2 regions of the Dactylosporangium sp. NBC_01737 genome follow, and region 1 is predicted to be linked to the other one. Evidence: riboswitches for the same ligand, from Rfam matches in the RefSeq annotation. Region 1 holds a riboswitch; the other holds the start of a gene.
The links. Region 1 has a riboswitch for ZMP and ZTP ahead of OHA72_RS08170 (bifunctional 5,10-methylenetetrahydrofolate dehydrogenase/5,10-methenyltetrahydrofolate cyclohydrolase). Riboswitches for the same ligand answer to the same signal wherever they lie in the genome.
Positions count from the first base shown of each region.

Region 2: linked by a shared signal. The riboswitch ahead of OHA72_RS43720 (hypothetical protein) and the one ahead of OHA72_RS08170 (bifunctional 5,10-methylenetetrahydrofolate dehydrogenase/5,10-methenyltetrahydrofolate cyclohydrolase) in region 1 are both predicted to bind ZMP and ZTP.

Region 1 covers NZ_CP109153.1:1,882,105-1,885,969, forward strand. Annotated here, with positions in the region: gene yidC (membrane protein insertase YidC) at 1-887, shown strand, start outside; gene OHA72_RS08165 (Jag family protein) at 1,003-1,650, shown strand; ZMP/ZTP riboswitch at 2,612-2,696, shown strand; gene OHA72_RS08170 (bifunctional 5,10-methylenetetrahydrofolate dehydrogenase/5,10-methenyltetrahydrofolate cyclohydrolase) at 2,709-3,575, shown strand; gene rsmG (16S rRNA (guanine(527)-N(7))-methyltransferase RsmG) at 3,663-3,865, shown strand, end outside.
Region 2 covers NZ_CP109153.1:9,554,018-9,557,882, forward strand. Annotated here, with positions in the region: gene OHA72_RS43710 (hypothetical protein) at 1-349, shown strand, start outside; gene OHA72_RS43715 (hypothetical protein) at 342-920, shown strand; gene OHA72_RS43720 (hypothetical protein) at 880-1,950, opposite strand; ZMP/ZTP riboswitch at 1,980-2,065, opposite strand; gene OHA72_RS43725 (hypothetical protein) at 2,134-2,661, shown strand; gene OHA72_RS43730 (pyridoxamine 5'-phosphate oxidase family protein) at 2,743-3,198, shown strand; gene OHA72_RS43735 (dihydrofolate reductase family protein) at 3,208-3,762, opposite strand; gene OHA72_RS43740 (sigma-70 family RNA polymerase sigma factor) at 3,819-3,865, opposite strand, start outside.

The sequences.
Region 1 (3,865 bases):
TCGTGAAGCAGATCAAGTCGCAGCGTGCGATGCAGGCGATCCAGCCGAAGATGAAAGAGCTGCAGGAGAAGCACAAGGGCGACCGGGAGACCCTCCAGAAGGAGGTCATGAAGCTCTACCAGGAGGAGAAGGTCAACCCGCTCATGGGCTGCCTTCCGATGTTCCTGCAGATCCCCGTCTTCATCGGCCTCCTGCACGTGCTGCGCCACCTCAAGCCCGGCACCTCCGACCACCAGATGGAGCTGTACGGCTGGAGCATCCCGGAGTTCATGGGTGCGGTCGACGCCCGGCTCTTCGACGCCCCCATCGTCGCCAAGTTCAGCAGCAGCGCCTCGGACCTCGCCAAGATCGAGGCCAACTCGACCACCGTCAAGATTGTCGCCGCCCTCCTGGTCGCGCTGATGATCTCGACGACCTACCTGACCCAGCGTCAGATGATTATGAAGACGGGCTGGAACACCGACCCGCAGCAGCGCATGATCCAGAAGTTCATGCTCTACGGCATCCCGTTCTTCACCCTGACCTCCGGCTGGTACTTCCCCATCGGTGTCATCATCTACTGGGTCACCAACAACGCGATCACCCTCGGGCAGCAGTACTGGGTCCTGCACAAGTACCCGCCGCCGCCGAGCGCCTCCGCGAACACGACCCCGTACAAGGGCGGCGCCAAGGCGGGCACCACGTCCCTGACCAAGGGCGGCGCCCCGGCGGCCAAGCCGGCCGGCGGCTTCCGGGCCATGCTGAGCAAGGCCAAGGACGACGCCGCGGCGCAGCAGGCGGCAGCGGCCGCAGCGAAGCAGACCAACGGCCGGGCGCTCGCCCCGAAGCCCGGCGCCAAGCCGATCAACCCGAAGAAGGGTGGCGCCGCGAAGCGGCAGTCGGGTTGATGCGACCACGCCGGTCCCACCCCTCACCCCGGGACCGGCGAGCGGGCGCTCCCTGTGCACCACCACCCCTCACCGACGACCTGTGACGGCGCCTCGGCGCCCCAAACAAGCGGAGATGAGTTTCGTGACCGACACCACCAGTGATCTCGACGCGCGCGGCACCAAGGGCGACGCTCTGGATCAGGACGCCAACCTCGAAGAGGTCGAGGACGGCGACGACGCCGGCGAAGGCGAAGGCGACGGCGACGCCACGCCGGCAGCCGCCGGCGGCAACGGCCGAGCGGCGGCCGACCTGTTCCGGGAGAGCGAGATTGCGGCCGACTACGTCGAGGGCCTTCTCGACATCCTCGACTACGACGGCGACATCGACGAGCTCGTCGTCAGCGGCCGTCCCGTCGTCGAGGTCGTCGAGGGCGGCGACGGCTCCGGCCGCCGCCTCCAGGCGCTCGTCGGCCAGCGCGGCGCCACCCTTGAGGCGCTGCAGGAGCTGAGCCGCCTCGCGGTCTTCCGGCAGACGGGCTCCCCCAGCCGTCTCCTCCTCGACGTCGGCGGCTACCGGGCCCTGCGCCGCAAGGAGCTCGGCGCGATCGCCAAGAACGCCGCCGAGAAGGTGAAGGAATACGGCGAGGCCGTCAGGCTCGAGCCGATGAGCGCCTTCGAGCGCAAGTGCGTCCACGACGTCATCAACGCGCTCCCGGGCGTGGAGAGCGAGTCGGAAGGCGTCGAGCCGGCCCGCCGGATCGTGGTCCGCCCGGTCGCCTGACGACTCCCGCAACCAGCCGTCGCTGTTCCGCTGTTCCCGTTCTGCCGTTGGCGGGGCGTCCCTCAGGGGGCGCCCCGCCTTCGTCCGTCCGACCCCGCGAGCACGGGCAGCGGGTGCCCGATCGCTCCGCTCTGCGCCCACCCTGTTCGTAAGCGCGACGACCCGGTCGTGGACGGCGACGCTGACGGCCTGACCTCGCCTGCCCCCGGACCGGCCCGCCCGCCCCCCCTCGTGATCGACGGCTCGTTCTGGCCGTTCCGATGACCAGGCGGCGACTTCGATCACGGGCGAAAGAATCCGACAAGGAGTGCGCCCAATCGCGTCGGCTCCGCCCCGGTCGCGTCGGCCGGTTGCGTCGGCCGGTCGCGTCGGCCGGTCGCGTCGGCCGGTCGCGTCGGCCGGTCGCGTCGGCTGGATCGGCGTCGTGCTTTGGCGGTTCGTGATCGAAGGTCGGATCTGGCCGCCGGGGCGGCCCGCACGCGACTTTTGATCAGCGACCGGTGCGTCGACCGCGTCATTCTGTGGGGGCGCGCCGGGTGGCCGGGGTTGCCAGTGATCACGGAATTTCGGTGGATCAGTGGTGGCACGGTAGTTCCGTGGTCATGTGTGATGCGGACTTTGACGGTCGGCTCCATTGCGCCGAGCGGCTCGTCCGCGTCGTGAACGAAGGACGGATCCGGCCGGCGGGGCGACCACGCGGCGACTTCGATCACGAGAGGCAGGATCTGCAGCGCGGCGGCGGGCACGCGATCGCGCCGACGTCGGCGCCGCGCCGTTCTTGCGAGGCTCCTCGTGATCGAAGGCTCGTCCTGGCCGCCCCCGCGACCACGGGACGACTTCGATCACGGAGATCACGGAGATCACGGAGATCACGGAGATTGGGGGCACTGCGCAAGGCGGTGATCCGGGCGGCGTGGGCTTTGTCCCCGCGTGGGCGGGCGGCTCGGGGATCGGGGACAATGGAGACAGACGCGACTGGCGGCACCAGGATGGGACGGACCATCGGGGAGCTCGAGTAGTGAGGGTCGACCGCCTGGGTCCTCACGTCGAGGAGTCGTATGTCCACGACCACTGCCGTACTCCTGCCCGGCGCCCCCGTGGCCGAGCAGATCCTGGCCGACGTCGCCACCCGCGTCGCCGCGCTCCGCGCCCGCGGTGTCGTCCCGTCGCTCGCGACGATTCTTGTCGGCGACGACGATGCGAGCGCCGGGTACATCCGCATCAAGCAGCGCCAAGCGGCGGAGCTCGGGTTCGCGTCGCCGCACGAGCACCTGCCCGCCGACACCACGCAGGATGAGCTGCACGCCGTCATTGACAGGTTCAACGCGGATCCCGATGTGCACGGTCTGCTCATCCAGTATCCGACGCCGAAGCACCTCGACTACGACGTGGCCCTGCAGCGCGTCGACCCGGACATGGACGTCGACGGCATGCACCCGCTGAACCTGGGGCGTCTCGCGGCCGGCATGCCCGGACCGCTCCCCTGCACGCCCGCCGGCATCGAGGCGCTCCTCGCGCACTACGAGATTCCCGTCAGCGGGCGGGAGGTCGTGATCCTCGGACGCGGCGCGACCCTGGGCCGGCCGCTCGCGATGCTGCTCTCGCAGAAGCGGCCGACGGCCAACGCCGCCGTCACGGTCGTGCACACCGGTGTCGCCGATTGGCCGCGGTACACCCAGCGGGCCGACATTCTCATCGCCGCCGCCGGTGTGCCGGGCATCATCCAGCCCGAGCACGTGAAGCCCGGTGCCGTTGTCATCGGTGGCGGCGTCCGGTACGAGGGTCGCCGGCTTCTGCCCGACGTCGACGAGTCCTGTGCCGAGGTGGCCGGTGCCATCACGCCGCGCGTCGGCGGGGTGGGTCCCACCACCGTGGCCATGCTCTTCCGCAACGCCGTCGCGGCTGCCGAGCGACGTTTCACGTGAAACATGGGTCCCGGGCCGCACAGCAGTAGCGGCCCGGGACTGCCCTCGCGGGCCGGCGGGCGGGGCGAGCGTGATTTGCTTGACCGTATGGATGGTGCTGTTCCGCAAGAGGTGCTGCCCGCCGCCGAGAAGGTGTTCGGCGATCGGCTTCCGTTGGCTGAGCGGTTCGCTCAGTTGCTCGTCACCGACGGGGTGATCAGAGGGCTGATCGGGCCGCGGGAAGCGCCGCGGATCTGGGAACGGCACATGCTCAACTGCGCCGTCCTCGGCGATTTGATTCAGTCGGACGC
Region 2 (3,865 bases), 6.3 Mb from region 1:
TGGCGACGAGATCCTGCCGTACTGCCCGGCACGCATCCCCGACGGCGCGAACGGCTGGGCGCCGCAGCTGCGGGACTTCTACACCGTCGACCCGGCCACCAGGCTGGTCACCGAGCTGGTGCAGTTCGGCGTCGTGCCCGACCAGGTGACCCGGGTCCGCTCGACGTTGCCGGGCGGCCAGATCGTGGAGACGCCCACCCGGCGCGTCGACGGGGTCGCGCATCCGGTCGTCGCGCTGCACCTGCGCAACACGGCGTTCCCCGTCGACCTGACCGAGACCGGCGGGCGCAGGGTGTTCGTCCGGCTGGAGCTGTTCGACGCCGGCGGTCGGGCGGTGCCCGTTGTCTGAGCCCCGGCGTCCCTGGTGGCGGGTCAGCCGCAAGGACGTGGTCGTCGTGCTGCTGCTCGCCGCGGTCACCGTGTACCTGCACTGGCCGCGCCCGCCGGCCGGGCCGACCCAGCTGCTCCGGCAGGGCACCGTCGGCGGGACCGGATGGAGCGTCCTCGGGCAGCGGGCCGGCTCCGGCGACGCGTGCCTGCAGGTCCGCGTCGCCGGCGCCCGCCGCGCGCTGATGTGCGACCAGCACTGGGACCGCGACGTGCAGCAGCTCTCGCGCGCGGCGGGCGGGCCGCCGTCGCTGCTGGTGGTCCGTTTTCAGGGCACGGAGCAGGTGCTCGTCGTGTCCGTGCTGTACCGCGAGATCGCCACCCTGCGCGCACCGGACGGCGACCGGGCGGTGCTGCACACGGCGCCGCTGTTCGACACCGGGATGGCCTACGTCGCCGACGTGCTCGCCGCCGACGACGCCGCCGCCCTGCAGGCGTTCGCCGCCGACGGCGAGCCGCTGTTCTACCAGTACGTCCCGTGCGGGCCCGCGCTCAGTGCCGGAACAGCCGGATCCCGGTGCGGACGAGGGTGATGCCGCGCCGGTCGCACTCCTGCTGCACCGCGGCCGACCGGATCGAGTCGCCGGGTTCGGCGATGTACCGCACGCCGTGCCGCGCCGCCTCTTCGACGTTGTCGGCGAACGGCAGCGCACCGTCGGACACGAACGCGACCCGGTCCAGCGCCCGCAGCCACGCCGCCGGGTCGGGGACGTCCCCGGCCCTGCGGAGCTGCTCCGCGACCCGGTCCTGGATGCGCGCCGATGACGCCTGCACGGACGGGTGGCGGCGCAGCCACCACGTGTCGGCCTTGGCGCCGGCCAGTCGCGTGCAGTCCACCCGCGACTGCTGCCCGGCGCCGATCCCCAGCGCCATGCCGTCACGGACGTACGCGACCGAGTTCGACTGCGTGTGCCGCACCACGACAAGGCCGAGCAGCAGGTCGTCGACGGCCGCAGCGGGCAGCCGCGGATCCGTGAGCAGTTCCCGCGTCAGCGGTACGCCGTCGCGAGGCTGGGTGAGGCGCAACCCGTACACCTCGCGAGCCTCCACCGCGGGTGGCTCGAACGCCGCGTCGGCCTCCACGACGAGGAACCGGCCGCCCTTCTTCGCCGCGAGGGACGCCACGACGCCAGGCTCGTATCCGGGTGCGACGATGCCGTCGGAGACCACCCGCCGCAGCAGGTCCGCCAGCTCCTCGTCCACGGGCTCGGACACGGCGACGAAGTCACCGTAGGAACTCTTCGGGTCGGCGTCACGGGCCCGCGCGTACGCGCCCGTCACCGCCCCGGTCGCCGCCGGGTCCAGCTGATATGTGGCGGCCGTCACCGCGTCGAGCGGACCCGCGGTCGCGGCGCCGGCAGGTGAGACGTGCTTGAACGACGCCGCGACGGGCCGCCCGAGCGCGGTCGCGGCCTCCCGCACGAGCTGCCAGGCACCCGCGGCGTCGAGGATGTTGATGTACGACGGCTCCCCGCGCACCACCCGCAACGGCCGGGTGCCGGGGTCGATCGGCGTCGCGGTCGCCGTCTGCTGGTGCGGGTTCATGCCATACCGCAGGTTCATACTGCCTCCGATCGCAGGACGTCTGCTTCCGGAGGCACCCAGGCGGTCGGCGCCACACCCTCGATCCGGCCGGGTCCCCGGTGGTGCTCCACCTTCGCCAGTACCCGGCCACCCCCAGCATACCGATCCACCTGGCATGATCATGTCCGCCGGACACCGCCGGCCGGGGGAAGGTTGACGCCGATGGGACTCTTCAAGCGCCGCGCGCTGCCGCCGGCAGAGCGGCTCATGGCCGCCGCCGGGCTGCCGACCGGCGGCGGCGCGGTCCCGATGATGGACCTGGTCATGGAGGTCGCACCACGGCGCAACGCCCGGATCACGGCGGTCCTCGCCGTCGTCGAGGACCTCCTCGCGCAGCCCGGCGACGCGCAGATCGTCGCGCTGAAGTTCATCGAGAACCTGCAGAACGCGGCGTCCCACGGTACCGACGGCCTCCTCACCGTCGAGGAACTCCTGCCGATGTGCGGCCCCCGCACGGTCGAGGGCTGGGAGACCGCGAACCGCTTCTGGGCGGCCGTCGTCGCCTGGTGCGACGCGAACGGGCAGCAGCTCGAAACGTCCGCCTCACTCGACGTCGTGCAGCACCAGGGCCTGCGGTCCCTGCTGTGGCCCACGACCCGCAGGCTCCCCGACGGCCGCCGCGTCGACCTGAGCCACGTGCTGCTCTACGAGAAGGCGACCGGCACACCGATCACCGCCTTCACCCCGTAACGCCTGCAAGGTGCCGAGGGTGGCGACGGCGGGCAACGGGGCCGAAGCCCCGGTGCCGGCCATCGGTGCGATCATCGGTGTATGACGGCATGGCGAGACGTCCAACAGGCAGCGCCGGAGTTCGCTGAGCGGGTGCAGGCGCTGTTCGACGCCCACAGGCACAAGACCATCGCCACCCTGCGCGCCGACGGGGCGCCGCGGATCTCCGGCATCGAGGTGGTCTTCGAGGACGGCGAGCTGGTCTTCGGCTCGATGGCGAACGCCCGCAAGGGCGCTGATCTGCGCCGGGATCCCCGCTTCGCCCTGCACAGCGCGACGGTCGACCCGGTCGAGGGCGCTGAGGCGGCGTGGCCGGGCGAGGCGAAGGTCTCCGGCCGGGCGGTCTCGGCCGGGGCGGTCACCGACGGGCCGGACGGCGACCGCTTCCAGGCCGACATCGCCGAGGTCGTGCACACCCACCTCAACGAGGCCGCCACGCTGCTCGTCGTCGAGTGGTGGACACCCGCGCAGGGGCTGCGCCGCGTCGAGCGCGAGTGACGCCGGCCGTCATCGTGCGGGGCGGTGGTAGCGGCTGAGGACGGTGTCGCCGAGGTGCTCGGCCGACCGGCATTCCAGGTAGGTGGGCGGGCAGTCGGGGAAGAGCCGCTGCCCGGTGCCGGCGATGGTGGGGAACGTCAGGAGCCGGTATTCGTCGATGAGGTCCTCGGCCAGCAGCGCGTGCACGATGCTGAGGCTGCCGGCGACGATCAGGTCGCCCTGCGCCCGCTTGACGGCGCCGATGAGGTCGCCGGCGATGACGGACGAGTTCGCCCACGCCGAGACGTCGGGCAGGGTGGTGGAGGCGACGAGCTTGGGCACGGCGTTCATGCGGGCGGAGAAGGGGTCGTCGCGGTGCGGCCACAGCTTGGCGAAGTGCTGCCAGGTGACGCGGCCCAGCAGCAGGGTCCCCCCGTCGAGGGTGCTGCCGAGGCGGAACTTGTCGCCCGCGACCGCGCCGGGTCCGTGGCGGAACGCCCAGCCGCCGGTCGGTGTGCCGTCCCTGCCGTCGGGGTCGGACACGATGCCGTCCAGGGTGATGAACTCGATGACGATGACGCTCACGATGGTGTCCTCTCGGTCGGTGCTCGCCGGGTATGTACCAGCGGCACCGCCGGAACTCATCGCGGCCGGCGCAACTCGTCGGAAGGAATTTCGCGAGGCAGGT